3 regions of the Succinispira mobilis DSM 6222 genome follow, and region 1 is predicted to be linked to each of the others. Evidence: riboswitches for the same ligand, from Rfam matches in the RefSeq annotation. Region 1 holds a riboswitch; each other region holds the start of a gene.
What was found. A riboswitch is a leader RNA that binds a small molecule or an ion and turns the genes downstream of it on or off. The one in region 1 is predicted to bind cobalamin.
Positions count from the first base shown of each region.

Region 2: another riboswitch for cobalamin. It lies ahead of SUCMO_RS0105490 (TonB-dependent receptor plug domain-containing protein); the one in region 1 lies ahead of cobT (nicotinate-nucleotide--dimethylbenzimidazole phosphoribosyltransferase).
Region 3: another riboswitch for cobalamin. It lies ahead of nikB (nickel ABC transporter permease); the one in region 1 lies ahead of cobT (nicotinate-nucleotide--dimethylbenzimidazole phosphoribosyltransferase).

Region 1 covers NZ_KB913028.1:1,410,468-1,421,398, reverse strand. The annotation lists gene SUCMO_RS0106705 (sensor domain-containing diguanylate cyclase) at 1-577, opposite strand, end outside; gene SUCMO_RS10490 (Na/Pi cotransporter family protein) at 773-2,341, shown strand; gene SUCMO_RS0106695 (chemotaxis protein CheX) at 2,413-2,874, opposite strand; gene SUCMO_RS0106690 (response regulator) at 2,865-3,725, opposite strand; gene fsa (fructose-6-phosphate aldolase) at 3,949-4,593, shown strand; cobalamin riboswitch at 4,627-4,807, shown strand; gene cobT (nicotinate-nucleotide--dimethylbenzimidazole phosphoribosyltransferase) at 4,892-5,920, shown strand; gene SUCMO_RS10995 (nicotinate-nucleotide--dimethylbenzimidazole phosphoribosyltransferase) at 5,926-6,747, shown strand; gene SUCMO_RS10990 (EAL domain-containing protein) at 6,905-9,829, shown strand; gene SUCMO_RS0106665 (GGDEF domain-containing protein) at 9,962-10,931, shown strand, end outside.
Region 2 covers NZ_KB913028.1:1,138,160-1,149,090, forward strand. The annotation lists gene pepT (peptidase T) at 1-518, shown strand, start outside; gene SUCMO_RS0105455 (hypothetical protein) at 615-815, shown strand; gene SUCMO_RS0105460 (helix-turn-helix domain-containing protein) at 1,422-1,850, shown strand; gene SUCMO_RS0105465 (replication initiation protein) at 2,041-2,727, shown strand; gene SUCMO_RS0105470 (sodium:proton antiporter) at 2,754-4,283, shown strand; gene SUCMO_RS10415 (EAL domain-containing protein) at 4,361-5,032, opposite strand; gene SUCMO_RS0105480 (cache domain-containing protein) at 5,039-6,442, opposite strand; gene SUCMO_RS0105485 (nucleotide sugar dehydrogenase) at 6,519-7,844, opposite strand; gene SUCMO_RS0105490 (TonB-dependent receptor plug domain-containing protein) at 8,001-9,929, opposite strand; cobalamin riboswitch at 10,070-10,209, opposite strand; gene SUCMO_RS0105500 (MerR family transcriptional regulator) at 10,292-10,931, shown strand, end outside.
Region 3 covers NZ_KB913028.1:1,689,252-1,700,182, reverse strand. The annotation lists gene SUCMO_RS0108020 (ABC transporter ATP-binding protein) at 1-379, opposite strand, end outside; gene SUCMO_RS0108015 (ABC transporter substrate-binding protein) at 417-1,943, opposite strand; gene nikC (nickel transporter permease) at 2,023-2,853, opposite strand; gene nikB (nickel ABC transporter permease) at 2,855-3,799, opposite strand; adenosylcobalamin (AdoCbl) riboswitch at 3,893-4,023, opposite strand; gene SUCMO_RS0108000 (Na+/H+ antiporter NhaC family protein) at 4,236-5,540, opposite strand; gene SUCMO_RS0107995 (uracil-DNA glycosylase) at 5,715-6,389, shown strand; gene budA (acetolactate decarboxylase) at 6,448-7,194, shown strand; gene SUCMO_RS0107985 (anaerobic C4-dicarboxylate transporter) at 7,250-8,605, opposite strand; gene SUCMO_RS0107975 (SH3 domain-containing protein) at 8,998-10,287, shown strand; gene SUCMO_RS0107970 (DUF3369 domain-containing protein) at 10,404-10,931, opposite strand, start outside.

The DNA.
Region 1 (10,931 bases):
GTGTCATTCCCAACAACTCTTCAAGAGAATAGCCAGTATTTTCTAAATAAGCAGGATTTGCCAGTTGAATTACGCCTTGAGCATCTGTTACGACAATTCCATCAATAGCAGTATTAAAAACTTGCAGTGCGAGTTTTAAACGGTTTTGAATATGTTGCCAATCAGTGATATCGCGGATGGCGACAATTATATAATATCTTTTTTTACTCTTAAATAATTTTATTTTACTTTCGACAAAGAGCATAGAAGAATCTTTGCGTTTGTATTGGCGCAACCCTAAATCTACGACTCTGTGTTGCAAAACATTATTGATATTTAGATTAATTTCAGCAGAATCAGCAACAATAATATTTTCTATATACAAGCTTTGTAAATCAGCAGGACTATATTGCAACATTTCCCAAAAGACTTCATTAGCCTCAAGAATTTTATGACTATGTGCATCAAAAATATAGAGAGCATCTAATCTATCACTAGCATTAATAAATGCAGAATAATAATACTTGCTTGTCAATAATATTTTTTTATTATTACGAGTATTAAGTAATTTTTTTATTAATTTATTGTTAGTTTTCAAGTTAGACCCTCCTATACTATAGAATTTGGGGCCAATATTATTGATATAGACTAATTATATATCAATATATAAAATTTAAAAAGTAGTAATAAATAAAAAAACTATTTTTTGGCAATATTACAAATTTATTACTTTCGAAAAAATTAAAAACTATGATATACTGTCAATAAATATCTAGCGAAAGGAGAGGAATTTGTGTTAGCTACGGTAATTGGTGGAATTGGGCTTTTTTTACTAGGAATGACATTAATAACAGATGGACTAAAGATAGTAGCTGGTGACAAAATTAAAACTATTCTAGGAAAATTAACAAATAAAATTTTTTCGGCAATTTCCTTAGGGGCGGTTATTACGGCAATAGTTCAATCATCTAGTGCCACGACAGTAACTACAATTGGTTTTGTAAGTGCAGGATTGTTAAGTTTTCGTCAAGCAATAGGGGTAATCTTGGGTTCGAATTTAGGTACAACTAGTACAAGTTGGATTGTTGCGACTATTGGTTTGAAAATTAAAATTAGTATGTTGGCTTTTCCACTAGTAGGAATAGGTGTAATGCTGAAAATGCTGTCTAAAGATAGATACGCGTCTATGGGGATGATTATGACTGGGTTTGGGTTACTATTTATTGGAATAGACACATTGCAACTAGGAATGAAGGAACTCGGGCAACATATTGATTTAAGTGCTTTTGCAGGAGACACGATTGTTCAACATTTCTTTTTGGCTATAATAGGCATAATAATGACCGTTATAGTACAGTCATCCAGTGCAGCAGTAGCTACTACCTTAATTGCTTTAAGCGCAGGAACAATTAATTTATCACAAGCAATGGCGCTGGTGATTGGGCAAAATATTGGAACTACAGTTACGGCAGCTATTGCCTGTATTGGCAGTACAATTGCTGCGAAAAAAACAGCTTTTGTCCATGTTTTTTTTAATATAGTTACTGGAATAATTGTATTCTTGTTAATTCCGGTATTGACAATACTTATGAATAAACTAACATTAATCGCGGCAATAGAAGAACCAGTTATTGTTTTAGCTATTTTTCATACGGCAGTAAAACTATTTGGAATTATTATCTTTTTACCATTTATTGAAACTCTAGCTACTTTTACTGAAAAATTAATTCCAGAAAAAAACAACGTATTAACAAAATATTTAGATGAAACAGTTGCGCAGTTTCCAGCAGTTGCAATGGAAGCTTCATACCGTTCGGTTGTAGAAATAACTATTTTTGTTTTAAATGCTTTTCCAAAAGAAATAAATTCGCAAAACAAGGGCGAGTTAAACTTAGAAATGGCTAAGTTGGCCTTAGAAGATATTCGTAAATTTTTTAAAAAAATACCGACAATGCCTGTTAACTCGGAAGATTTTCAGCGCTATTTAGCTATTGTTCATAGTACTGATCACTTAGAGCAGATAATTGAGTTATTACAAGAAGAATATAAGGCAGAAATTGTCTGTTGTTCTGAAATGTTAAAAGAACCGAGATATATATTAAGTGAAGAGATAAAAATTGCGCTGGGATGGTTAGAGAGTAAAAAGGTTATTGAGGCACCAGCCGTAATTGAAGAATTAACAAAATCATTATATAACGAACGTAAAATTGGTCGGGAAAAAGTGCTATTAGATATTGCACAAGGCAATCTGTTGCCAGAAAAAGGCAATGAAACGATATTAGGTTTATTATGGCTAGATAGTTTGGGCTACCATCTTGCAAGAATAATAAAGCATTTAAACAATTCTCGACCGATAGACTAATAAAAAAGATTGATACCATAGAATTTAATCTAGCGGTATCAATCTTTTATTTTAACTTATTGGAATTAGAATTAAAATAATCCGACGTAGACATTAACTTTAATGCCATCGGCTGAAAAAGTTACAGAGAGAATTTTGGGAACTGAAAGTCTAACCTGCCCCCCAGGACCTAAAAGTAGGGTTGGTGGCGAGATATCCAAACCTGTTATTCCAGAGGTTGCGAATATTGTACAAGAATTAGCGCAAACCATATTCGCCATTTCAGATATAGCACTTTGGGCTAGAGAATCTAGCTCAGTTACGGGCATTCCCATCATCATTTTAGACGCAAATTGTTTGGCAGAATCCAAATCCATACCTATCAAGATAGCTCCCTTAAGAGGACCCATTACACCGATATTAATCATTATTCCGCTATTATCGAGGGTGGATCCTTCTAAGTTTGTAGAAATTTTTTCTATTTGTTGGAAACCGATTTGCGGTAAAATAGTCGTAAAAGCTGTTAAAATAGGATTGATTGCATTTACATCCATAGCACATTTCCTTTCTTAAATCCAATACTTATGTCGATATCGCCAAAATCAGTTTGAGCAGAAATCATACGCACACAAATATTAGGACTAACTATTTCGGTAGTTGCACCATAAAAAACACTTGGAGGAGCTACTCGTAGACTTAAATTTTTATCCTTTTTATTGATCATTGAACAGGCGATTCCGCCCACGACATTGGCAAATTCCGCGGCCATGGCAATAATTTCTTCGCGATTTTTAGGTTCGCGGCGCAACATATTGGTGGCCATTTTTTCAGCGGTATCTTGGGCGATATCAAGAATAAATGTCCCAGGATAGCGGCCAATTATACCAATAACTACAGCAATTCCTTTAGAAAAACTAGGTTTGCAAATTTCTTTATCTAAATAGGAAGCTGTAGTTTTGGTCATACGTGTAATACTTTGTGAAAGAGCTTCTTTACAAGTTTCAAGACTCCAAGCTTCTAAGTTTTGATATAAAACATCAGGTGAAAGGACATTTTTGAAAATTCTAGCTGCAGTTTCTGCATCAGCAGGTTTTTGAATATAGCCCATAATACCAGTGCGACGAGCTTCTGATTCGGTTTCTTCGTCTTTCATGGAACTAATTAAAACGATGCGTGCACTAGGATCATGTGCTAAAAGGGCTTTGCTGCATTCGAAACCATCTGCTCCTGGCATAGCAATATCCATCGTAACGATATCGGGTTTACAATTTTTATAGGTTTCGATCAAGGATTCAATTGAGTCAGCTTCACCAACAATTTCACAATTAAACTCACGTAAAGTATCAGCAAGAATTGTGCGTGAAAAGGGCGAATCATCAACCATCATAATTTTTATTACACCCATCTTATAAATACCTCCAAATATTATTCTGTACTGTCCTGAGGAGTAAAAAGCCATGAAAAACAAGAAATTCTTAGGATTAAATAACTACAATACTCTATAAAATAACTATAGCAAAATAATTGTGTAAAATCAATAATTTTACGATAGAGAACTTAAAAGAGGATTTTGTAAAAATATGTAGAATAATTTAAAAAAATAGGTTTGATTATTAGGAGGCGGTGGAATGGAAATTTTTTTAGATACGGCAATAATAAAAGAAATAGAAGAGTTTGTAGCTTGGGGAGTTGTTGGTGGAGTTACCACTAATCCTAGCTTAGTGGCAAAGAGTGGCGAACAGTTATCTGAAGTAATAAAAAAGATTGCGGGATTAGTTTCTGGACCAATAAGTGCAGAAGTAATAGCAACTGATTATTTGGGGATGATTAAAGAAGCTGAACAATTGAATAAGTTAGCATCCAATATTATTATAAAAATTCCAGCTACGGCAGAAGGACTAAAAGCGGTCAATGTATTAGCTTGCAAAGGTATAAAAACAAATGTAACATTAATTTTTAATTTAGCTCAAGCATTGCTTGCTGCAAAAGCTGGCGCAACTTATGTGAGTCCTTTTGTGGGGCGATTAGATGATATTGGTGAAGATGGGGTTCAGGCAGTAAAAGAAATAATACAAACCTTTAAACTATACAAAATTAAAACAAAAGTTATCGCTGCTAGTGTAAGAAACTTGCAACATATAAATTTATTGGCTCAAACTGGAGTTGATATTGCTACAATTCCTCCTAGCCTAGTCAGAGATATGATTAAGCATGAATTAACCGATAAAGGAATAGAAAAATTTTTGCAAGATTATCAAAATAGCAAGAGTTGACCATAGCAAAGAGTTATGCTATAATAATTTCCAATTGAATATTTCAACCAAGGTGTCACATAATGTGAAGAATAGGGAAGTAGGAGCATTGAAAAATGTGTAAACGCGGGCCCACCACTGTATCGAGGAGATTTTACGAATGCCACTCTTAAGGGGGAAGGTGTAAAATTGATGAATCGGGAGCCAGGAGACCTGCCTTGAGTTGTTAAAAGTTTTTGTGGAAAAGAGACTTTTGAAGGGAAACTTTCAAAAGTCTCTTTGTTTTTTAATAAAGAATATGATAAACAGTGAGGTAAAGATGAATTTATTGACGAAAACTCTAAAAAACATTAAAAGTGTGCCATCTTCAAATTGTGAAAATATTAGTAGTGTTATACTAGAGCAAAAAAAATTTGGTAGACTTGCTCAGATGGCACGAAAATATATTGCTATCAAAGGAAATAAGTTTTGTACAACAATAAAACATTGTATGGTTATAACTTCGGCAGATCATGGGGTAGCTAAGCAAGGAATTAGCGCTTATCCAATTGAAACGACAATGCATATGACGGCTAATTATTTGATAGCTAAAGGTGGAAGTGCTAATGCTTTTGCAAACTATTGTCAAGCGGATATGGTAGTCGCAGATGTTGGAATTGCAGGAGATATGGAGAATGTACCTGGGCTGTGGCAACGTAAAATTGCTTATGGAACGCAGGATTTTACTGAAGGACCAGCGATGAGTAAATTAGAAGCAATAAAAGCGATTGAAGTAGGGATTGAGATTGTAAATTCTAAAGTAAAAGATGGGTATAACTGCTTTAGTTTAGGGGAGATGGGTATAGGCAATACAACCTCAAGTGCTGCAATTGTGGGAGCTTTTACAGGTATGTCACCCGAAGAAATTACAGGTCGAGGGACAGGCATTTCTGACAGTAGAATGCAAGTAAAATTAGATGTTGTGCGTAAAGGACTGGAAATAAATAGGCCAGATATTAAAGATGGTATTGATGTTTTAGCTAAAGTAGGTGGTTTTGAGATCGGGGCGCTTGTAGGTGTGATACTAGCGGCTGCGGCAAATAGCTGTCCAGTTATTATTGATGGGTTAAATACAACTGCTTCAGCCTTAATTGCTCAAGCTATGCATAAAAATGCTAAAGACTATATGTTTGCCTCACATTTGTCAGGTGAGCCAGCACATATTATAGCGTTGAATACACTTGGCTTGCAGCCATGTTTAGATATGAAAGTAAGATTAGGTGAAGCTATTGGCGCATCGATTGTAATGGAAATGTTAACAGGAATAACAGAAGTTTTAGAAAATAGTAAGGAGGAATATTTAAAGTGATTGAGATGCAAATACCTGCCTTAGATTTTGTTGCTATGAAAAAATGTCAAGTTAGAATCGACAATTTAACAAAGCCCTTAAATAGTCTGCATTATTTTGAAATAATTGCTAAAAAATTAGCTGGCATTACTGAAAATCCTAGCCCTAAAATTATTCCAAGAAAGATTTTGGTGCTTAAGAAAGAGGAGCAAGAGGTAGATTTACCTTTAGCAATATTTGCAAAACGTGTTCAGGCTCCAATAGTCAGTATATCAATACCAAGATTGAGAGAACTATCAACAGGAACATATTTCAAAGAAAGTTTGAAAATATGTAGCGATTATATCCGTGAAGAAAAGCAAATAATTGGCTTAGGACAAAATGGAATTGATGCTGAAAAAGATTGTCAGTTGATATTTGACTATTATTGCCAAAATGAAATAGAACAAATGCCTTTCAACAAAATAGATAAGGGGATTGTATTTTTAAGTAGCTTGATTATAGCAGCAGCACAAAAACGTTGCTTAGTTGTTTTGGATGGATTGAGTACGAGCTTAGCAGCTTTGATTGCTACAAAAATAAATCCCAAAGTTAAAGATTATTTGCTTGCCTCACATTATTCCATATCTCCAAAGCAACGTGAAGCCCTAGAACTATTAGACATTCCTGCGTATTTGCATTTAGACTTACAAGGAGATTGTGGGCTCGGAGCAGCTTTAGGAATATCGCTAGTAGATGCAGCTTTACATATGCTAAATGATATGAAAACCTTTGGAGAAGCAGATGTTGCTGTGGCCAATGATGGACCTGGGGCGATAAAGCAGAATAAAAATATAAAAGATATGTAAAAAACAAGTTAAAATTAAGACGAATCCTTGTTAGCTAAAAAATATTTAGCTAACAAGGATTTATTTTGTTTGATAAGTTAGGGCTTTACCTTTTAAAAGATAGTAAGATATAATGAATATTAATGTAAACTTAATTTTGGAAAAGGAATATAAAGATATGAAATTAACAAAAATGAACTACTATTTTGAAAAGATTAAAAATATATCTTTGGTAGAAAGAATATCGCTAATTCCTTTGATCGCAGTATTTTTAGCGATTGCCTTAATTTCATACATTTCTGCTAACAATATCAAAGATAGTATCATTAGTGAAATGCAAACCAATGGAGTATTCCTGTCGCAACAATTCTCCAGTCGAATAACTGACCGCAAAGCTGCTATTGATGTTTTAGAAGAACAATTGAATGAAAAAATAAGAATTGCAGCTAATATCGTAATAAAAGACGCGGAAAATTTGAATAATACAAGATTATTACAATTGGCTAAGAATTTGGATGTTGATGAATTATATTGGCTAAATAGTAAAGGCGAGGTTGTATATGCTACTATACCTGGGTATATTGGTTGGCAAACTACAATAAATCATCCACTAATAGCTATAGTACAAGGTCAAAAAGAGTTAATGGAAAAAATTAGACCTGATTCTAAATATGGCAAGTTACTAAAATATGGTGCGGTTAGAGCTGAAGATGGTAGCTTTGTCCAAGTTGGAATATCAGCAGCAAGAATAAGTAAAATGAATGAAAAGTTTAATTATCAAAAACTAGTGCAGAGTTTAGCTTTAGAAAAAAATATAGTATATGTGGGTTTTGTAGATTTAAACTATAGAATAGTTGCGCATAGTAATGAAGAACTACAAGGAAAACAATTACCAAGATATAGTTACTTACAAAAGGTCATAGAAATAGGTGATTATCAAGCGCAAGAAACTGTTGATACGACAACGGCAACCGAAATTTATGATATTTTATTTCCTGTGATAGTTGAAGGTCAAATTGTGGGTGCCTTGCAGCTAGGCTATTCGATGGAAAATGTTAAAACAGAAGTAGAAAAAAATAATTTAAAAATTTTGTTGTGGGGTACTTTTATTTTAGGGTTGTTAAGTTTTTCTTTGCGAAAGGCTTTAAAAAAACAGATTATAAAACCGATTGTTGATCTGGAGTCAGACATTAAAGCTATATCTATAGAAGATGATATTGATTATCGTCTGCCTAAAATTGAAAATGATCCGTTTTTACTTTTGCGTCAGGCAATAAATAAAAACCTAGATAAAAGTCAAGAATACTTTGCTAAAATGCTTGATAATCAGGATGAATTATATGCAGCAAATGAAGAGCTAGAGGCAGTTGTTGGGCAACTTTCAGCTAGTGAAGAAGAATTGCAAGCTCAATATGAGGAAATACAAGACTACGCAGAAAAGATGAAAGCTTTAAAAGAAAAGTACACACTTGCTGTAGAAGTAACAGATAGTGTAGTTTGGGAGCTAAATATTTTAGAAAAAACGATAATTTTTTCTGAAAATTTTAGGCAGAAAACAGGGATGGAAGAAGATAAAATAGCTTTAATAAACTTTATATCTGAGGTAGTTTATGAGGCGGACAGAGAATTAGTAAGAGAAAGTTTAGCTAACTATCAATATAAGACTCAAAGTGCAGTGCAAGTTCAATTTCGTATTATAGATAAATTAAATAGACAGTATTGGTATTTAATGCGCGGAAAAAGTTTCAATGATGCTTTAGAGTGTCGTTTAGTTTTAACGGGTGTATTAGTTGAGATTAGTGATTATAAACGCCAAGAAGAATATATTCGCTTTTTGGCAGATCATGATCAACTAACCGAACTTTATAATAAACGTAAATTTGTTGAAAAACTTGCTATAGACTTAGAAAAAGGCAAAAAAGGTGCAGTTTTATTATTGGATATCGATAATTTTAAGAATATTAATGATACGCTGGGACATATTTACGGAGATAAAGTTTTAAAAAATGTTGCAGATATTTTATCGAGAGTTGTAGGCGAAAAATCTGCAGTTTATAGGTTTGGTGGTGATGAATTTTTAATTAGATTAAACGAGCAGACAGATTTAAAAGAAGTAGAGAAGCTTATTGTTAAAATTAATGAAACTGTAAAACATGACAATATGGTTGAGGGGATAAATAATCATCTTACAATTAGCATGGGAATTGCTTTTTATCCATATGATGGCAATAGTGTTGATGAGTTACTTATAAAAGCAGATATTGCTATGTACAGTGCTAAACGTGCTGGGAAAAACAGATATGGGTTTTTCAATGAAAGTATGAATGCTATTTTCAGCGAAAAAATTAAAATTGAAAAATTCTTAAGGATTGCTTTGGAACAAAAAGATTTTCAAGTTTTATATCAGCCGGTAATAAAAACAGATACAGGAGAAATTGCTTATTTCGAGGCTTTGTTACGTATGCGAGCTACTAATATTTATCCAGGAGAATTTATCCCAGTAGCAGAAGAGACTGGGTTAATAGTGCCTATTGGTAGGTGGGTAATACAGGAAGTTTTGGGGCAACTTAATATTTGGCAATCATTAGGCCATGAACCAAAGCCGGTAGCAATAAATTTATCACCAAGACAGTTTGAAGATCCACTATTAGTGACTTATATTCAAGAAGAACTAGAAAAAAACAATATAAAATCTAGTTTATTGGAGATAGAAATTACGGAGAATGTTTTACTAGAAAACCGAGAAGAAACTATAGCAACTATGGAGAAAATTCAAGCATTAGGTATGAGTATTGCTTTAGATGATTTCGGAACTGGTTTTTCTTCACTTAATTATCTTACGTTTATGCCTGTAAATAAAATAAAATTAGATAAGAGTCTGAAAGATAAGTTTATAAATCTAGACAACACTAAGGTGATGGATAGTTTAATAGCCCTAGCACATGGGTTAAATTTGAAAGTAGTTATTGAGGGAGTGGAAGATTTTGAAGAAGTAGGTAAACTTAAGCGAGCTGGGAGTGATTACTTACAAGGTTATCTATTTAGCAAACCAGTGGCAGGAGATTTAGTTCAAAAACTTTTTCAAAACAAGTATTTAAATTAGCAAAGAAGCTGACTAAGAAGATAAACTTAGTTCAGCTTCTTTGTTAGTTTAATATAAATTAATCAAAAATTAACACAAATAAAACTAAAAAAATTCTTTTTGGCGTATAATTTAAATAGGTGGTGAATTTTTTTGAGAAGAGAAGATTTATTGAATAATATGCAGAGCGCTAATCTAGAAGAAATTTTGTTTGCTTCAGTTATTGATAAGGCTGAAATTACAACTGTATTTCAACCCATAATTTCTTTAAGAAGTTCGGAAGTGTATGGTTATGAGGCTTTGAGTCGTGGCCCAGAAAATAGTAGTATGGAAAACCCGGAAATATTATTTAACCTTTCAGAAAAATACGGTAGAATTTGGGAGTTAGAGTATCTTTGCCGCTGGAAAGCTTTAGAAAAAGCAAAATGTCTTGAGGAAGATAAAAAAATATTTCTAAATGTTAGCCCACACATTATGCATGATATAAAGTTTCGGCAGGGGTTTACTAGAGAGTATCTAAATAAATTTAAAATTAATCCTGATAAAATAATTTTTGAAATAACTGAAAGACAGGCAATTAGTAACGTTCCAGATTTTATAAATACTGTACAAAACTATAAAAGCCAAAACTATCAAATTGCCATAGATGATGTAGGTGCTGGATTTTCTGGTTTAAATTTAATATCAGGCGTATATCCACACTTTATAAAATTAGATATGAATTTAATTAGAAATATCGACAAAGATTTTGTTAAGCAGGCGATGGTTAAGAGTATGTGTGAATTTGGCCAGTTAACTAATACTTACTTGATAGCTGAAGGAATTGAGACTGAAGCAGAATTATTAAAATTGATTGAAATGGGAGTTCATTATGGACAAGGTTATTTTATTCAAAAACCAAGTAGTAAAATTCAAAATATTTCTGAACAGGTTCAAGAAATAATTCTTCAAGCGAATAAAAATAAAAACAGATTTATTGGCAGCACGATATATGAGTTATATATTTATAAAATTTGCAAAAAGTTACCAACTGTAAATGCAAACTTAAAAGTTGAACAAGTTGATGCTATTTTTAAAAAAGATACAGCTGCACCAGGATATTGTGTAGTTGAAGAAGAGCAAC
Region 2 (10,931 bases), 270 kb from region 1:
TTGACTTGATAAATTGTTTCAATCGATTAGAAACACCTGAAAATACTGATGGAACTGATGGATATATTTGGGTACAAGCAATGGAGTCCAATCAAAGCTTAGCCAAAGTTACTTTAAATATTCGTGATCATAATAAATTACGTTATGAAAATAGAAAAAAATACATACAAGAAGTAATAGAATTTATTAAATTAAGGTATCCTCGAGCTAAAATTGAATATACTTTAACTGATGTATATGGTAATATTCGCGATGCAATTACGGATGAAAATAAAAATTGTGTTGATTATATTTACCAAGCGATGAAAAATTTGCAAATTGAACCAAAAACAATTGCAATGCGCGGTGGAACAGATGGTTCATACATTTCAACTCAAGGGATACCTACACCTAATTTTTTCACCGGTGCTCATAATTTTCATTCTAATAGTGAGTTTTTGCCAATAGATTCTTTTGAAAAATCTTGTGCAATGATGTTAGAAATTGTTAAATTGATTTATACTAATAAAAACAAATGAAGTTGATTTTAAAATAAAAATTTCATCGAATATAAACCATTATGATATAATTACTTTAAAAACCAGCTTAATACAATGTAAAGGAGAATATTAACTATGAAAAAAGTTACGTTTACCTTTGTTGGGCAAGATTCGGAGATTATGGCAGAAAAGTTATATAACTGGTATGTGGACGGTGGCTTAGAAGATTTATTAGTAGATACTTTGACTGAAGAAGGTCCGGCAAGCGTAGAAACCTTAGAAATTGATAATGCAGAACGAGAAATTATATTAAGTTGTACCTATAAAAATATGTAATGGCTAAAACCAAAAGGTAATTCTAGAAAAAAATAGCAGGAATATGAATAAAAAACTAAGAAGGTAATAGGATTAAAAGCTTATTACCTTTTTAGTTTTTGTTTTTGTAGTAGACAAATATTGTACATTACAATTGTTATAATAAAAAAATATGGACTTTTTGTAAAAGAATATGGCAGTTTTTTTATATCTTTATTTGTAAAAATATTTAATTATTGCTCTTATAGGACAACATAACCAATAAAATTATTTATACAATATAAGTATTAATAGTTAAATGATTTTTCGATAAAAAAAATGCTTAATAATGGGATGGTAATAAATATTAATAATAAAGCAAGAATAATTTTTTCTGAACTAAATTCCGAAGTTTCTAGATTTAATTCTCGATATAAAACACAACAGCAGCATAGTAAAAATAAGTAAATTATACATAAGATAGTCTCTATTTTTATCACATCCTTGAGGTTTAGTGAGATACAAGTACATTCTAAAGGATAAGAAGGAAAAAAGGTTGTTCTAATAGGAGAAAGCTAAGAAGTTTTGGAATTTTAACAGAATGAATTATTTGAAAAGTTTATTTGAATATTAAATGGGAGTAACAATATGAAAAATAAAGATAGGTATAAATTAATTCAAGAGTTGAAAAACACTTCCTGCATAAAACATTTTATTGCTAAAAATAACAAAGAGTTTAAAAAAGAAAATTTCTCGGAATACTTAGATAGAATTTTAAAGGAAAAAAATCTAACTAAAGCACATGTTATCAGAAAGTCGGGTTTAGAACAAAGTTATGCGTATCATATTTTTTCAGGGGACAGAAATCCATCTAGAAAGAAAGTTCTAGCATTAGCTATTGCTTTAGAATTAGATATAGCTAAAACACAATATTTGCTAAAATTAGCTAATGTAGGCGAGTTATATATTCGTAGTCAGTGGGATTGTGTTATTTTACATGCATTGAACAAAAATTTAAATGTTATAGAAACAAATCAATTACTGGAAGAGTTAGAGGAGACGGAATTTTTGGAATAAACAATAGGTGCTTAATTGAATAAATATTATAAATACAAATAACAGAACTGCTATTTAATATAATGGTTCTGTTATTTGTGTTTAAGATAACTATAATGATAAAATAAAAAAAAAAAATAAAAAACTAGGATTTACAAAAAACTAGTTTTCGTGTTATATTTTAATTAGTATATTATGAGGACGTGATTTTTTGGCTGTTAAAAGTAATTTATTTCTGGATTTTTTTAATAAAGCTTATTTTGCTCAATCTTTAAAATTAATAGAAGCTAAATATAAATTAGATTTGCTTGAACAAAAAATTATTGAACAAATAATTTTAAAAATGGAAAGCAATGATGAGAAATTTGTAAAATTTGAAAATCATAATTTATTGCAAATTTGTGGACTGGAAGAAATTAAAGGTCAACAAAAAATAAAGGATGCCTGTAGACGTTTATTGAGTAGAGTTTTAAGTCTTAAAGATAAAAATAATGAAACAAGACAAACACACTGGGTGCAGTCAATAGTTTATCAAGAAAAACATATTATTATCGAATTGAATTGCTATTTAAAACCATTTTTACTTCAATTGAAAAGTATTTTGATATATCTTAATAGTAAAGAATTAATGAAAATGAAAAGCCAATATTCGGGTGGGATTTATATCTTTTTAAAATATTATTATGAAATAAATCGGGCGAATAAAATACGTTTTACTTTAATAGAGCTTATAGAATTATTAGGTTGTAGCTATAAAAAATATTTTGATTTTAGAGTTAATGTTTTAGATATGCTGGAAAGGGATATAAATAAAAATACTGATATGCAAATAAGATATTTTCCTGAAAAAATAGGACGTAAGGTAGAATATATAAATTTCGAATTCAGTATAAACTAAAAAATTAAATAAGTGGAGGATGAAAAATGGAGAAATTTTCTAAAAAAGTTGTTAAAGACAGGATTTTAAAGGTATTAGGCATATTAAGTATTATTTTTTTTATACCTAGTATCTCGTTCGCAGCTGGTGATATTCAAAGTGTTTCCTTCCCTTTGTGGAGTATAATTCCTTTTGTCGGTATTTTGCTATCAATAGCAATTTGTCCAATTGTAAATATGCATTGGTGGGAAGACAATATGGGGAAGATTAGTTTATTTTGGACGTTGCTGTTTGTAATTCCTTCAGGCCTGCTGTTTGGGTTAGAACAAGCTTGGTATGAATTTCTGCATATTATGATAGTTGACTACATTCCGTTTATTATTTTAGTTGCGGGACTTTTTGTTGTAGCTGGAGGGATAAATGTTGCAGGAACATTGCCAAATACTCCTTTATCGAATTCTTTGATAATTTTTTTAGGGACTTGTTTATCAAGCATTGTCGGTACAACAGGAGCTACAATGCTTGTAATTCGTCCTTTGATAAGTGCAAATATTAATAGAAAAATGAAAGTTCACACGATAATTTTTCTGCTTTTTTTAGTTAGTAATATTGGCGGTTCGTTGACACCAGTAGGAGATCCACCCTTGTTTTTAGGATTTCTCCATGGCGTACCTTTTTTTTGGACTTTAAATTTGTTTAAACCTTGGATTTTTAATGTTACTCTTTTATTAATAACTTATTTTATGTTAGACAGTTTTTTTTATCGCAGAGAAAACAAAGAGTTATACTATAAAAGAAAAAAAATGTCGAGTTTAAATTTCTTCAAAGGATTTTTTAGCTTAGAAAGTCCAAGTGAGAGCGTGGGCGAAAAAATAAAGATTCACGGCCTTCATAATTTAGTGTTTTTGGGTGGTATTTTATTAGCGGTCATTCTTAGTGGAGCATTAGCTCATAATCCGTTATTTTTTGATGTAGCGGCAAATAGTGCTAAGGGAATAAGTTTAATGAACTATCAAGGGCATGAATTTAAACTTGGTTATTTAAATTTGTTGCGTGATGTTGTTATTATTTTTATGGCTGTATTGTCTTTAAAATTTACTAGTAAAGAAATAAGAGCCGCGAATAAATTTAATTGGCATCCAGTTCAAGAGGTAGCCTTATTGTTTGCAGGGATATTTGCCACAATAGTTCCAGCTTTAAAAATTCTCCAGGAGCGAGGTGGAGAACTCGGTGTAAGTTCGCCTGCACAGTTTTTCTGGATTACGGGAATTTTATCGAGTTTCCTTGACAATGCTCCTACATACCTTGTTTTTGTAAGCATTGCCGGACAAATGGGGGAGACTATAGGTATCATAACAGACTTAGGTATAATAAATGAACACGTTCTTTTAGCAATTTCTTGTGGGGCTGTTTTTATGGGCGCCAATACTTATATTGGCAATGCGCCTAATTTCATGACTAAATCGATTGCTGAAGAAAATGGAATAAAAATGCCCAGCTTTTTTGGATACATGCTTTGGTCAGGAGTAGTGCTAATCCCATTATTTTTGCTTAATACGGTGTTGTTTTTCAGTTGATACATTTTAGTAAAAATAATTAAGATGCTCGCCATAAATCTGTTTAGATCTATGGCGGGCATCTTGCGTAAAAGCTGTTATTGATATTTTTTGAGAAAATCTAATAAGCTATCAGATTTTAGGGGTTTAGAGAACATAAACCCTTGAGCTTCAAAACAATTATTTACTTTTAAGAAGTCTAGTTGTGCGTCAGTTTCAATGCCTTCGGCAATTACCTTAATTCTAAGGTTATTAGCTAAGTCGATAATTACTTTAGCTATTACACCACTGTCTTTTTCAGGAATGTCTTTTATAAAGGAACGATCTATCTTAATTTTATCAACAGCAAAGCGCTTCAGATAAGAAAGAGAAGAGTAACCCGTACCAAAGTCATCAATAGCAATTTTTACACCCATTCCTTTAAGTTCGTCAAGAATTAACTCACATTCTTGGTGATTATCCATTAAAATTCCTTCAGTGATTTCTAGTTCTAGAAGGTTTGCGGGTAATTTAGTTTCCTCTAGCACTGAGTTAATGAGGGTAATAATATAGGGATTTTTAAATTGCAAACGAGAGATATTTACTGCGACAGGAGTTTCAAAACCTTGCTCTAAAAGAAACATTGCAAATTTGCAAGCAGTAATTAATACCCATTCGCCGATAGGTATAATTAAGTTTGATTTTTCAATTAGTGGGATAAAAAGATTTGGTGGAATTACAACATTAGAATTACTAGGTTGCCAACGAATTAGCGCTTCTAAACCAATTATTTTATTTTACAATCTATCAAATAAACAAATAATTATCCCATTATTATTTTGAAAAGAAACTTCTTTTACAATTTGTCCGGTTTTTAAAAGTTCTTGCAGTAAGTGAGCTTTGCTAGATAAAATTTTATCAATAATGTTGACTTTATCGAAGTCATCTTTGGGAGTAATATTTAATTCTTCAAAAGCATTGTTCTTGTATAAACAAGTATAGCTTTCATCTAAAATAAATATTGCTTCACGAGTTCCTGAAAGTAATTTCAAAATCATTTCCAAGCGTATTTGGATCATCGTTCTAATACTTATTTCTTCTGATAAAGCTAAGTTGCGCTCATCAATTTCTAAAACATGATTAGAAATTTTCTGCGACATGAACTTTAAACTGCGAGCAAGATTTCCTATCTCATCTTGACGCAAGAGCAATTCATTTGGCAAAGTTATCGATAAATCATTTTTGGTAAAATTTTCTAAGGCATTAGAAATAATAACAATAGGTTTAGCAATGGTTTTTTCTAAGTAAACTAGGAGGATAGAAATAAGGATTAATACTAAAAATAAAACCAGGATATTTGTAAAAAGGAAACTTTTTAAAGGCGCATAGACTTGGGATTCGGGAATAATGGCGGCTACAATTAAATCTGAATTTTCGATAGGAAGATAAGCTAGATACTTATCCTCACCTTGATAAGTATACTCAATTAAGCCGCTTTTTCCTGAAAGAATAGTGGAAGAATTTTTTTCCAGTAAATCAGAAATGTTTACCTCATTCCAATTTTGAGAAAAATCATATTGGGGATGATAGATAATTGAACCGTCCTTTCTAAGTAAAACAGCGTAACCCTTATCGCCAATTTTATAATTTGACATTATCTTATAAATATCATCGAGCATTAAGTCTAAGCCTGCAACACCAACTTGGATACCATCTTTAAGTAATGGAATAGAAATTGTAAGTACTACTTTTTTGGTTACAATGTCGATATAAGGACTGGTAATTGTAGCACGATTGAGGTTTTTACTCTGTTTATACCAATTTCTTTCGCTAAGGACATAATCAGCAGGGGGAGCATATTCGTAGATATTAGTAATTAAATCATTGCTTTTTAGGACACCAATATAAACTAAAGCAATATTATTGTCGTTTTGTCTTATTTGTTGGAGGCGATTGTTGATTTTAGGATAAAGTGGGTCGGTGAATTTGGCAGTTCTATCATTTAATCGAGACGCAATTGTCGCAAAATCAGGGCTTTTCTGCATTTGCTCTACAATGATTTGGTAAGTGTTCATGAATAATTGAACTTCTGTAGCGATTTGTTTGGCATCCTTTAAAAGGGAGTCTTTATTAGTTTGTTCAAAATACTGTTTATTTTTAAGGTTGAAAAAACTGGCATAAATTATGAAAATTAATATAATTTATGCCAGCAACGAAAAATATTTTTCGAATAATACTTGTCTTAAATAAATGCATTATCTTGACCTCCAATAGAAATTAAAGGTTCCAATAACGATAGCCTTTTTGGGATATCGCGTACTTATCTAATATACTCTTTACATCGATAATAATTTTTTCTTCTTGCGGTAATTGAGAATTAAAATATGAAGCAATCTTATCTAACGATAAATTTTTGAATTCTTGATGGGCAACTGCAAAAATCAGACAATCGGCGTCATGAATATCTTCAAGGGTATCAAGTTTTAGACCATATTCAGAAGCTGTTTCATCAACATCAGCCCAAGGGTCAATAATAATTGGGTTGATACCATATTCTTGTAAGCGGGTGATTACGTCAGTTACTTTTGAATTACGAATATCGGGACAATTTTCTTTAAAGGTTATTCCCAAAATATATACTTTACTTTGAATAACTTTCTTATTGGCAAGGACTAGTTCTTTAATTACAGCATCAGCAATGAATTGCCCCATCCCGTCATTTATTTTTCTGCCAGCTAGAATTATTTGGGAATGATAGCCTAGTTTTGCTGCTTGATAGATAAAATAATAAGGGTCAATTCCGATACAATGACCACCAACTAGGCCAGGATAGAATTTCAAAGCATTCCATTTGGTATTCATAGCTTTTATAACTTCATTTGTGTCAATTTTCATTTTATCAAAAACCATTGCTAATTCATTCATAAAGGCAATATTAATATCTCGCTGACTGTTTTCAACTACTTTAGCAGCTTCTGCAACTTTAACACTTTCCGCACGATATACTCCAACTTCAATAATTAGTTCATAGACTTTAGCTACGATATCGAGGGTGGAGCTATCTAGACCAGCAACAATTTTAACTATGTTTTCTAGTCTATTTACTTTATCACCAGGATTAATTCGTTCCGGAGAATAGCCAACTAGAAAATCTTGCCCGCATTTTAGACCAGATTCACGTTCAAGGATAGGAATACATATATCTTCGGTAACTCCTGGATAAACAGTGGATTCGTACACAACTACAGAGCCTTTAGATAGATTCCTGCCGAGAATAACACTGGCATTTTCTACTGGACAAAGGTCAGGTGTTTTGTCAATGTTAATTGGTGTAGGAACAGCAATAATATGGAAATTAGCCTCACGCAAACTAATTGCAGCATCTGTAAAGAATATCTTGCTATGTTTTAAGGCTTCAGAACCAACTTCAAAAGTTGGATCAAGTCCTTGTCGGTATAAATCAATTTTTTCGGAATTTAAATCAAAACCAATTACTGCAATATCTTTCTTGTCGAATGCTACAGCTAAAGGCATTCCTACATATCCTAGACCGATAACTGATAATTTAGCTTGTTTAGTTAATAATTTTGTATATAAATCCATAATGGCACACTCCCAACTACAAATATCTGAAAATATCTCTGTATTAAAAGTATTATATCATAATAGTGGAAAAATTTCGTCGATTTTTTCTAAGTTAACTAAAAATTGCCTTGAAAATAATTTTCAAGGCAATTCGTTATCAACATTGTTCCTAAGTTAGAATTTATACTCAACGCCTACTTGGATATTGCGTCCTTGCGCAGAGTACCAACTGCCATCTGGATTCATGTCATACATTTGGTCGGTATAAAATTTATCGAAAAGATTATTAATTTTTATAAAAGTATTGATATTTTTATTAGCTTTATAGTTAAATGCTAGATCATATAACCAAAAACTTTGCAAATTACTAGCAGTTTTAGTGGCGTTAACTTTACGCCCAGGACGATTTAAAATTCCCTTGGCACTTAAAACTGCATTAAATTTATCTTGGTTATAGTCTAAACTGATATTCCAGGCTCCAGTTGGAATATAGCCATCGCGGTTGGCATAAGTTTTGGCGGTTTCAGTCCCTGTAGTTGTATGTGTATAGCCAACCATTAAATCTAGATGTTTGCTTAATTCCTGACTGAGGTCAACACTCCAACCACGAGATTTTTCTTCCCCAGTATTGTAATATTTTACAGTTGTATTATTAAAGGCTAACATATTATCAGCTTTGCGTTCATAGGCATTAAAGTTTACGGTAGTAGTATCGCTAAATTTATGTTTTACGCCAAACTCAATATTATCACCTTTTTCAGGGGTTAGCCCTTTGCCGCCATATTTTGAATATATTTGAAATTGATTAGGCGCGACAAAAAATTCTTTAAAGCTTAGATAATAATTAGTTTTTTCATTTTGCAAATAGCCTAGAGTCAAACTTTTGGCGGTATTACTGCCGTATTCGGAATGATTATGATAGCGAATACCTGGAGTTAATGTCCAATTTTGAGCAAAGCGCCATTCGTCTTGGAGATAGAAAGCCCGATTAGTTAGTTTAATTCCTTGGTAGGCATCAGTGGTACCATAAGAGGTCGAAGAATACCTATTTACACGATCTTGATAATAATCAAAGCCAGCAACTACAGTATGATCTTTACTAGTATGGGTAAGTTGTTCACTAAAACCGCGTGTTTCTAAATCCATTAACCAGACTGAACCCGGATTTAAATAATTGTCATTTAAGAAATTTACATTGCGGTACAAAGAGACTTGATTTGAAAGATTTTTGCTAAATTTATTTTGATAACTCATACTTAGTTTATTATTATCTTTTTTGCCGAAATTTTTTGTAGTGGCTTTTAGCCCACCGGTTGAAGGGCGAATGTAATCGGACTTGTATTTTTGGTAATTAAAAGTTAAAGTAGAATCATCTTTAAATTTTTTGCCCAGCTTCAGATCGTAAGTATCTGTATCTACATCTTGGATAATTTTATTACCACGGCCATCTTTATAGTCGCCTAACTCATTTTTTTGAGCTGCAACTGTCCAAAAATAGTCATTAGCGTTACCTTGATTCATAATTTTATAAGTGCGTTTGTTGGCACTACCTAAAATTGTTGATAAAGAAGTAGTGCTCGAATCTTTACTAGCTTTGCGGGTGATAATATTAATTACCCCGCCGACAGCATCGGCTCCATATAGCGTAGATGCTGAACCCTTGAGCACCTCAATGCGCTCAATAGTATCCATATTGGAGAGTTCTGAAGGAGAAAAAACGCTTGAAACAGAACCATTGACATTAACGCGCATGCCATCAACCAAAACCACAATTTTATCAGAACCATTAATGTAGAGTCGGTTAGAGGTGTAATTATCACCGCTAGCACTATAATTTTGCAAGTTTACGCCAGGGACTGTTTTTAGAGCATCACCTAAATCGGTATAATGATTTTTTTCTAAATCTTCGCGGCTGATTACACTGATGTTGGCTTGAGTTTTAAAAACTTCAGTGGGCAGCTTATTGGCCGTAACAACTATTTGCTCTAGAGCAAATTCAGGTAGTTCTGAGGACGTGTTGTTAGCTAGGGCACAGGGGGTTGAGAAAATAAGACTTGATAAAATAAGGACCGATAAATGTTTGCTTACAGATGTTTTTTTCATTAAAAATTAGCACCTCTCCTAAAAATTTTAATTTCTGGCAAAATAAAAAAGCCTTTCTTAACTAAAAGAAAGGCTATATAATAAACAGCAATGCAAAAAATATGCAGTACTTTTACCAGCACCCATCTCTCGTAGGTTATTTGCTAGGAATTTGATAGGTAGTTATTCTGACTTAGATTAAGCGCAAATTGCTTGGCTTATCATTACAGTGGCGGGACCGTGCTAGAATTTCACTAGCTTATCTATTAAATCTTGCGATACCGTATCAATTATATTAAACTGTTAAATAGCTTTGTTTGTAATTTGCAACAGACAAGGTGAGTATAAACTATATACTAATAGTAGAGTAAAGGAGTTTTTTTGTGAATAAGAAAACAGAAATGTATTTTACCATAGGCGAATTCGCGAATCTTTTTGGCGTGTCTAAACAAACTTTATTTTATTATGAGCGCAATAAAATTTTCGAACCTGATTTAGTAGAAGAAAATGGCTATCGTTACTATTCTTTACATAAATATTATATTTTTGAAGTTATCATAACTTTGCGTAAATTGGGGTTACCACTTCAAGAAATATCTGATTATGTTAAAAATCGCGATCTTGATGCTCTACAAGCAATTTTTAAAAAAAAATTAAGTGAATTTGAAGAAGAAGTTCAGATTTTACTTAAAAATAAAAAAAATCTGCAGACTAAAATAAGTCGTCTTGAACAAGTAAAACAAATTAGAATAGATAAAATAACTTTAGAAAATGTGCCGAAAGAGTATTTGATTGTGGACGATTTTCGTAAAAACACTGTGTCTTTAAAAGAAAAAATAGGTTTAGTAGCTAAACACAATCTTCCCTTTGCAACTAGTAGAATTTTAAATGAATATTTAATGGGTTATATTCTAGAAAAAGAACAATTGCTTAATAATAGTTACACAAATATAAATAAAATTTTTACGCGAATTAGTGAGCCCACGGAGTACCAAAACATTACAATTAAGCCTGCGGGTTTAT
Region 3 (10,931 bases), 280 kb from region 1:
CTATTGTATAAGCTTGATTTTTATCTAGATTAGGAGCATGATTTAAAATATAGTCTATGTATTGAGTACCTATTTTACGAATAGGATTAATCATATTACCTGTATCTTGAAAAATCATGGAAATATCATGGCCACAGAGGGCACGATTTTGTTTAGGCGTGTTTTTTAGAATATCAACGCCGTTAAACAAGATGGAACCGTTTGTAACTGTTGCTGCTGTAGGCAGGCAAGACATGATCGCTCTAATCAAGGTTGTTTTCCCACTACCGCTCTCGCCAACTATGGCAATAACTTCCTGCTCTTGCAGTTCAAGATTAACATTTTTAACAGTTGCATTACCGTTATAGCTAATATCTAAATCCGAAATTTTTAATAACATAGTTTTATAATTATCCTTTCGTAAATGGTAATATAAATTATTTTGCTGGTTTTATGTCTTTAGTGATCCAATAGTAATCAGCAGGTAAAATTTCAGCGCCAACGATATTAGTACTGTTAATCATATTAGTCTTAGGATAGCCAAAGAAAATTGCAGCGGCATCATCCATAAGAATTTGCTCCATACTTATAATTAAATCTTTTCTTTTGGCTGCATCGAATTCGATCGATAAGCTATCGCTTAAGGCATCATATTTAGGATTGCTGTAGCCTGCGCCATTTTGTGGGTTGCTACCGTTAATATTTGTCTTCCAATACCAATTCATATATATTTCAGGATCACCAGTGTTAGCAGTAATTATATTAGAAATTATTAGGTCAAATTCACCGCGTTGCCCCATACCGTCAAGAACATTGTAGTCAACATTTTTTAATTTAATGTCAAAGCCTACCTTTTTAGCATCAGCTTGAGTTGCTTCAGCAAAAATTGGCAATTCTGCTCGACCACTGTAATATACAAAGTTTAGAGTCAAAGGTTTTCCATCTTTATCAAGAATGCCGTCGCCATCACTATCTTTCCAACCCGCTTCTGCAAGTAATTTTTTAGCGCGCTCTACATTATATGCATTTTTATCAACTAGTTTATTAAAACCATAATCAAGAGAAGGTGGAATTGGCGCTTTCCCAGGAATGAAAGTATTTTTCAAAAGCACTTTACTGTAAGTTTCTCTATCTAGACTTGAAATTAAGGCCTCACGCACACGTTGGTCACTTAAAGGGTGTCCAGTAGCAACATTTAAGCGCGCTAAAGCTGTACGCAAAGAGGCAATTTCCGTTATATTATATTTGTCCTTTTTATTAAATAAAGACAAATCCCCAGGGGCAATATTTACAGCCATATCAACTTCACCAGATTGCAGGGCCATAGCTCTGGTATTGGCATCATCAATAGAAGGAATTTCAATGGTTTTAAAAGGCACGGTTCCATCCCAATAGTTAGGATTAGCTTCCATTATGGACTTAGCTTTAGTAAAAGATTTAACGACATAAGGACCAGTACAAATTGGACCTTGTTTAGCATAATCCCGATCTTTGACGCTGGTGTCGATAATTACAAATAATGGATCGGCAAGCATCCCAGGTAATCCCGGGCAAGGTTTGGTAGTTTTTATAACTAAAGTTTGCCCATCAGCAGTTATTTCAGCATATTCGAAAAAAGTTTTAGCGCGATTAGATTTAGCAAATACCCGCTCAAGAGAACTTTTTACAGCTGCAGCAGTTAATTTGTTGCCATTAGAAAATTTAGATTTATCATTAATTTTAAAAGTCCAAGTTAATTTATCCGGGCTGATTTGCCAACTTTCAGCCAGCCAAGGAGTATTATTCATTTGTTTATCAAATTTAACTAAACATTCACCTAGACCGTAACGAACTACTACCCAGGCAAAATAGTTATCTGTAGGTTCTAGACTATCGGCAAAATTGGTTACAGCAAATTTCAAGGTATCTTTGTTGGCAGCTTTATTTTTATCGCCGCCACCACAACCGAGAACAGATAAAGACATAAGACCAATACAGGTGATTGCTAAAGCTTTTTTTAAATTTTTACACACAAAAAACACTTCCTTTGTTTTTATAAATATTTTAATCTTCTTGGCGGGGGTCTAAGACATCACGGAGGCTATCGCCCCAAAGATTTAAAATTACTACAGTAACTAAAATTGCTAAACCGGGATAGAGCATTAACCAAGGCGCAGTTTGCAGTTGTTGGCGGCCTTCATTAAGCATTAAGCCCCATTCGGGAGTAGGTGGTTGGGCACCAAAACCCAAAAATGATAGACCTGCTAACTCCAGCATCATACTGCCAATATCAGTTGCAGCGGTAATAATCATTAATGGAAGAATATTGGGGGCAATATGCGTCCAAAGAATATGCGTTGGTTTGCCACCATTAATAATAGCGGCCTCAATAAAGTCGCGCTTTTTTATTTTTAAAACTAAGCTACGGGCTAAACGAGCATATTTAGTCCAGCTAACGATAGTTAAGGCGATAATTGCATTAGTTAAACTACCGCCCATAATTCCAGCTACAGCAATCGCTAAAATCATCCCTGGAAAAGAAATCATAATATCAGAAATTCGCATAATTACAATATCAATTTTTCCACCAAAATAGCCAGAAATAACTCCTAAGCTAGTGCCGATAATAAATACACTGGTAACTAAGGCTAAAACAGCAGTTAAGGAGTATTTAGCTCCGTAGAGAATACGCGAAAAACAATCACGTCCTAGTTTGTCCGTTCCGAATAAATGTTCTGCCGAAGGGGGTTGAAATGCATTTTGCAAGGTTGCATCAATTGGATTATAGGGAACAATTAGGGGGGCTGCTAGGGCTGTTGTAAATAATAAAACGGTAAGAATTGTATAAATTGCAAAAGGACGATTAGTTTTAAAACCAATTAATAATTTATCCATTTTAGTTACCTCCTTTTTTTAAGCGAGGATCGAGATAACTATAGGAAAAATCAACTAGAAGATTAATACACATATAAATTAAAGCAATCCAGAGAACGATACCTTGAACTAAATTAAAATCACGGTAGGTTATTGCTTCCACAGCTAAACGACCTAAGCCAGGCCAAGAAAAAACTATTTCAATAACGGCTGCTCCGCCTAATAAAGAGCCAAGAGACAGACCTAAAAGGGTAACTAAAGGTAGCATGGCATTAGGCAGAACTTCTTTAAATAAAATATGTTTTTCGCTTAAACCACGGGCACGGGCACCGATAACATAGTCTTGATTAAGTTCTTCTAAAATTGCCGTTCTGACTTGGCGGGTATATTTAGAGGACATCGCAATTCCTAAGGTTAAGGTCGGTAAGATAATTGTATCTAAGGCAACGCGACTGCCGACAATAGGTAGCCACCCTAAATGTAGTCCAAATAACCAAAGTAACATTAGTCCTAACCAAAATCCAGGAATAGAAATGCCGAAGAAAGTTAGAAAACGAACTGCAGCATCAAAAAAGCCATTACGTTTTACTGCCGCGAGAACTCCTAGAGGGACAGAGACTACTAGCATGAAGCCTAGAGACGCTAAGGACAAGAAGCAGGTAGCTGGTAAGCGTTCCCAAAGTATTGTGGTAACTGGTAATTTGGCCATAAAAGAATAACCAAAATCGCCGCTCACCGCTTTTTCTAACCAGGCAAGATACTGAAAAATAAAGGGTTTGTCTAAACCGAGTTCATGTCTTAGAGCTTCCACTTCTGCTTCAGTGATGAATAAGTCTTCGCCACCGGTGATCATTTGTTTGACAGGATCGCCAGGTGAAAACATAGTTAAGGCAAAAGTTAAAAAGCTAATTCCCAGCAAAACCAATAATATTTGGCCAATTTTATAAAGTAATTTTTTTTTCAAAATAAACCTCCTTAGAAAATATAAAAATAAAAATCTCCTGTTGCTATAGTAAGCAGCAGGAGATTTTAAATTACAAGGTAAAAGCAATCATAAATCAAGCTGCTTTCCCGTCACTCGCAGGCAAAGCACTAAAATTAAAGGCAGCGATCTGACTTACACAAAATTGTGTTTACAGTGGCGTGACCGTGTCGGATTTACACCGAACTTCCCTTGATTTAAGCCTAATTAGGCACCTTTAACTATAATATTATGTTTTAAGAAACTAAATAAGATAAGGACATTTTAGCATATACCAGATATATAGTAAAGCTGGAAATTACTTTTTGTAAAAAACACAAATATTTTTGTAAAAAAAGCAACAAAATAATAAAAATTATTTTACTGATGTAACTTATTTAGCTTAAATATAGTGTCAAATGGAGACAGTGATGATGAATTGTTAGGTGTTTTTTTTGCTGATAATATTTATTAAAGCAAATATTCCCATTAAAATTGGATAGAATAAATAAGGCAGAATTTCAATGGGGGCAAGGGTTAAGCCCACAGCAGTAGCGCCAGCACTAGCATACAATAGTTGGGCTCCATAAGGAATAATCCCTTGCCAGACAGAAGTGAAAATATCTAAAAGTGCCGCTGTACGGCTCGGAGAAAGTTTATATTCATCAGCGATATCTTTTGCAATTGGACCAGCCATAACAATGGCAATAGTGTTATTGGCAGTTGAAATATCTACCAAGGAGCTAAGCGCAGCGATACCTAGTTCAGCACCTTTTTTGCTGCGAACACGGTTTTTTATGGTCGTAAGTAAATAATCAATCCCACCATTTTCTTTAACTAAACCAATGATTCCAGCGACAACAATTGAAATAACGGTTATATCATACATACTCATAATTCCACCAGTACCGTCTTTGCCGCTCGCGATAACGGAAAAAATATTACTTGCAGCAATCGAATTAGTAAACACACCTATTATAATAGATAAAATTGTGCCTGCGATTAAAATTAAAAAAACATTTAATCCGGATAGTGCACCAACTAGAACTACTAAGTAAGGCAAGATTTTCAGTAAATCATAGTTTAAGTTTTCACTAATGCGATAATTAGCATTCCAAGCTAAAAAAAGAAATAAAGCGATAGTTATAATTGCAGCTGGCAGGACAATAAAGAAATTTTCTTTGAATTTATCTTTCATGGCACAGCCTTGTGTACGAGTGGCAGCGATTGTGGTATCAGAAATCATTGATAAATTATCTCCAAACATTGCACCGCAAACTACTGCGCCAATGCACATTGCACCGAGAAAGCCGGTTTTTTCGCTGATGCCTACGGCAATAGGGGTTAAAGCTACTATGGTTCCTACAGAAGTGCCCATTGCCAAAGAAATAAAACAGGCAATAACAAACAAGCCCGCTACGGCTATTTTGGCTGGTAAAATTGATAATCCTAAGTTTACAGTGCTTTCTACACCACCAGCAGCTTGCACAGCCCCAGAAAATGCTCCTGCTAAAATAAATATTAGACACATAATCATAATGTTTTCATTGCCCATGCTTTTGGCAACAACTGCAAGTTTTTGGTTGAAGTTAAGCCGGCGATTTTGTAAAAATGCAATAACTAAGGCAATTAAAAAAGCAACAATTGTCGGTAGTGCATAGAAACTATTTGCAATAATCCCGCTACCGATAAATAACAAAAGAAAGACGATAATAGGCATCAAGCCACTGAAATTTCCTTGGTTCATATATTAGTCCTTTCATTAAAATGTTTACCTATAAAAAACAAAACAAAATTATTGTAACATAAAATTAGGGTGACTGCCAATTTACTTTTGAACACCTTTGATAAAGTAAGCTATTGTAAAATATGATTTTCAATAGTAAAATTTAGCATAGTAGGTTAGGAAGGAGCAGTATGAATGGCGAAAATAAATAATGATTGGTTAACTGTAATTGGCGAAGAATTTGAAAAGCAATATTATTTGAATTTAAGACAGGTTTTAATAAAAGAATACAATAGTAAAGTTATTTATCCAATAGCTGAAGATATATTCAACGCCTTTCACTTTACGCCTTTAGAGAAAGTAAAAGTTCTGTTAGTGGGGCAAGATCCTTATCATAATCCAGGTCAAGCCCATGGGCTTAGTTTTTCCGTAGCACCTAAAGAAACAATTCCGCCTTCTTTGATGAATATTTACAAAGAATTACAAACAGATTTAGGCTGTTATGTTCCCAATAATGGTTATCTTGAAAAATGGGCAAAACAAGGAGTTTTATTGTTAAATACAGTGTTAACAGTACGAGCGCACCAAGCAAACTCGCATCAAGGATTGGGGTGGGAATTATTTACTGATGCGGTAATTAAGGCTGTAAATAAAATAGAACGTCCTGTAGTTGTTTTCTTATGGGGGAGACCAGCCCAACAAAAAATTTCATTGTTAAATAATCCTAAACATTTGATTTTGCAAGCGCCTCATCCAAGTCCACTATCAGCATTTCGAGGTTTTTTTGGGTGTAAACATTTTAGCAAGGCTAACGAGTTCTTAACTAAGCATGGTTTAGAGCCTATTGATTGGCAAATTGAAAATATCTAAAAATGATAACAAGGAAGTGAATGTATTGCAAAAAAAATGTTTTAAATTAATAATAGTTATGTGTTTAGTATTTTTAAATTTTAGTTGGGCGGAGGCCAAAGAGCTAAAAAGTTTGTACCAAGTCTCGACTATAAATGCCTTGTTGAGTGGTCATTATGACGGGGAAATAGATATGCAGACATTAAGTAAATATGGAGATTTTGGCATAGGAACTTTCGATAAATTAGATGGAGAAATGATTTTTTTAGATGGACAGGTTTATAAAGTAAAAGCAAGTGGAAAAGTAGAACTTGTAGCTAATAAAGTAAAAACTCCCTTTGCCGCAGTAACTTATTTTACCCCTGAGATTAGTCGGGTTATTTTTAATGTGGAAAATTATGAACAGTTGCAAACTAAATTAAATGAAGTAGTAAGTGATAAAAATTATTTTTATGCTATTAAAGTATCTGGGGATTTTAAAGAAATAAAAACAAGAAGTGTGCCTAGTCAAGAAAAACCATATAAACCCTTGGTTGAAATAACTAAAAACCAACCTGTTTTTGAATATAAAAATATAAAGGGCACAATTTTAGGATTTTATTGTCCAGCATATGTTGCAGGAGTGAATGTTCCAGGTTATCATTTGCATTTTCTGTCGCAAGACAAAACTAAAGGGGGGCATTTATTAGCGGCTAGTTTGGGTAAAGCACAAGTTGAAGTTTGTAAAATAGACAAATTTACGATGCAATTACCTCGGGAAAATAAGCTGGAAAAGTTAGAACTCCTAAAAGATTATTCTAAAGAATTACTTGTGGTAGAGAAGTAGTATAAAAAGAGGTAAGATAGAATTCTATCTTACCTCTTAAAATTTTGGAATTTCATTAATATAAAATTTTTACTAAAATATAACCTACACTGCAACCAGTGAAAATTCCGATTAATCCAGGGATGATAAAGCTATGATTAATTACAAACTTACCAATTCCAGTGGTACCAGAGCGGTCAAAGCCTATGCAGGCTAAGTCTGATGGATAGGTAGGAAGAATAAAATAACCATAACAAGCCGTTATAAAGGAAACAATAACTAAAGGACTTACGCCAACACTAAGAGCCATGGGCACAATAATTGCTAAAGCTGCAGCTTGTGAATTTACTAATTTGGAAACAAGTAATAAAACTACAGCATACAGCCAAGGATAAGCTATAACAATTTGGCCTAAAGATTTTTTGAGTAAGGGTAAATACGCCCCAAAATAAGTGTCTGCCATCCAAGCAACACCATAGACAGAAACAACAGCAATAGTTCCAGCTTTAAACACTGAACCGTTGGTTACATCAGCAACTTTAACTTTGCAAGCAATCATGATTAGTGCTGCAATAAAAAGCATTGCTATTTGGATGGTAAGGGTCATAGACAGTGGTTTTAAAGCGCCTTTTGCATTAGGAAAATGCGGTAGGAGTTCAGGGAAACTACCGAATAAAGCAATAGCCGCAATGCCGGCTAAAAAAATTCCCGTAGCCAAATAAGCGGAAGAAGGCAGTTTTTGATCGGCTAAAGTTGCAATAGTGCTATTTTCGGAAGTTCCATATATATAAGCTTTTTGCTCAGGATCAGCAATTTTAGCTTGGAAAACAGGATCATTATCTAAGTCTTTGCCACGACGAATACTCCAGAGACTGGCAACTAAAACGCCACAAAAACTAGCTGGAATAGAAACAGAAAGAATTTCGATAACCCCGAAATGAATTGGCGATTTAGCTAACATAGCAACTACAGATACAACTGCAACAGAAGCAGGAGAGGCACAAACCCCCATTTGTGAGGCAATAGAAGCAGCAGCCATAGGACGTTCAGGGCGAATATTTTGTTTAATCGCAATATCATAAATTATTGGAAATAACGTATAAACAATATGTCCTGTTCCACAAAGAACAGTTAAGAACCAAGTTGTCATTGGGGCAAGTATTGTTACATACTTGGGGTTACTCCGCAAAAATTTCTCTGCGAATTTAAGCATTACATCCAAGCCTTTAGAGGCTTGTAAAAAACCAGAACATGTAACAACCGCCATAATTGTTAACATTACATCGATAGGTGGTTTACCTGGAACTAAGCCTAACACAAATGTGAAGATAGTTAAGCCAATACCAGATACAACTGCTAGTCCTAAGCCACCGAAACGCACGCCTACGATTAAGCAAGCAATTAGAACTAGAAAGCCTAAAAACATGGTCATAAAAAATACACTCCTCTTTAACTTTTAAATTTAAAATCAATTAGCAACACTGAAATATTTTGCATAATTGATTATTATATCTAATTTTTAAAAAAATTAGATATAATAATCTTTATAGTTTTGAATTTAAGTATTGCAATTTTTAGAGGAGTATATCTGGTATGAAAAAACGAAGTACTGAGATGACAATATATAATTTACAACAAAATATTAAATTTGGCAAGAGAGATAGAAAAGTATACAAGAATACAAGAATATTTTCTGGGAAATAGCTTATTTTTAGTTTAAGTGGAAAATATTATGGTATTAATAATTATAAATTTAATAGTATTGTTAGCTTGATAATTTGCAAATAGAAATATATAATATTTCGTTGATAGGAGGAAGATAATATGTTAAAAATAGTGGTTATTAGTCTAGTTTTCATGGGGATAATTATTTCTAACAATAGTCTTGTTGTCGCGGAAAAAATAGATTTAAAAGTTTGGTTAGAACAGGAAAGTTTGAATGAAATTGTTTTAGAGAAGGAGGAGATAAAAAGCTATAATTATTTAATTCAACAGCTACAAGTTGGCGATATGCCAAATTTAATAGAATATCCTAAATACTTAAACAGAGAAGAGGTAGTTCGCTATTTGAGTGCGGCGGAAATGCCTAGAGAAGAACTTTATCGGCGAGGAGAATTGATAAATGCAGGTTGGAAAGCAAATTTAGAATTGCAAAGAAACATCGAAAATTTGCCAGCGACAGTAATGATTAAATATGCAGTAACTATTAGACGCAGTAATATAAGAACTTTCCCGAGCGATGAAGCTGTATATGAAAGTAAAAACGATTTGGAATTTGACTTATTTCAAGAAACAGCAATAGATCCAAGTGAAGCTGTAATAGTACTATGGCAAAGTAAAGATTTAAATTTTTATTTCGTGCAAACTAAAAATTATCGTGGATGGGTAAACAGTAGAGATTTGGCAATAGCTAAAGATAAAAATGATTGGTTAAAGTATGCGAACCCAGATAAATTTTTAATTGTTACAGAGCCACTTTTGAAGATGATGAATTTAAAAGAAGAATTACTTTGGCAGATGGGGAGTAAAATAATTTTGACTAAAAAACCCAAAGGTTCTGAGTATGAAATTATTTTACCAAAACGAGATAATCAGGGTTTTTTGCAAGAACAGCGTAAAAAAATACGCCTTCAGGGTGTAAATGAAGGTTATATTGCTTATAATAGAGCCAATATCATAAGGCAAGCTTTTAAATTTCAGGGAGAACCTTATGGTTGGGGTGGTTTACATGATAGTGTAGATTGTTCTAGCTTTATTGAAAATATATATCGTACGGTTGGCTTACAATTACCACGTAATGCTGACCAACAAGAAACTGCTAGTGCTAGTATTGTTTGTTTGAATAATAAGTCTAACGCCGATAAAGTTGCTTTGATAAAAGGCTTACCCCCAGCAACAGTACTGTTTAAGGATGGACATACAATGTTGTATTTGGGAGAGAAAGGTGAAAAACAATATGTTATTCATGCACTTGGTAGTCAAGGCAGATATAATGCTCAAGGTGAAATAGTAAGGCTTCCAATTATGAAAGTTGTTGTTACCGATTTAGATATTTTAATGCGCACTGGTAAATCTTTACTAGAGACCTTGACTACAGCTGTAGACTATCGTTGATAGGAATAATTAAAAAAGAAAAAACACAGGTATCCAACTAAAATAAATGCAGAACATGAAGCATGAATTAATATGCTCTATAATTTTAGCAATTTATTTTTGGAATACCTGTGTTTTTAATCTGGTAATTTACGATATATGTCTAGAAATTCATCTAAATTTGCTAGAAACAAATCAACTAATTGAGGGTCGAAATGTTTTCCTTTTTCTTGTTGAAGTAGTTCAATAATTTCTGATAGTGGCCAGGCCTTCTTATATACTCTATCGCTATGTAGAGCATCAAAAACATCTATTAAAGCAGTAATGCGGCTAAAAATATGTGTTTCAGAACCATTAAGCTTTTGAGGGTAACCAGTGCCATCGAATTTTTCGTGATGTTGATAGGCAATCATCGCAGCAGTTTGCAAAATAGCGCGTGGGGATTTTTTCATAATATAATAACCGATTTCACAGTGGTTTTGCATTATAGAAAATTCTTCAGCAGTCAGTTTCCCCGGTTTGTTTAGGATGCTGTCGGGAATAGCTAATTTACCAATATCATGCATTGGCGAAGCCATGCGCAAGAGAGCAGCCTCTTCGGAACTCAGACCATACTTTAATGCCAACAGCCAGCAACATTCAGCAACGCGTTTTACGTGATTGCC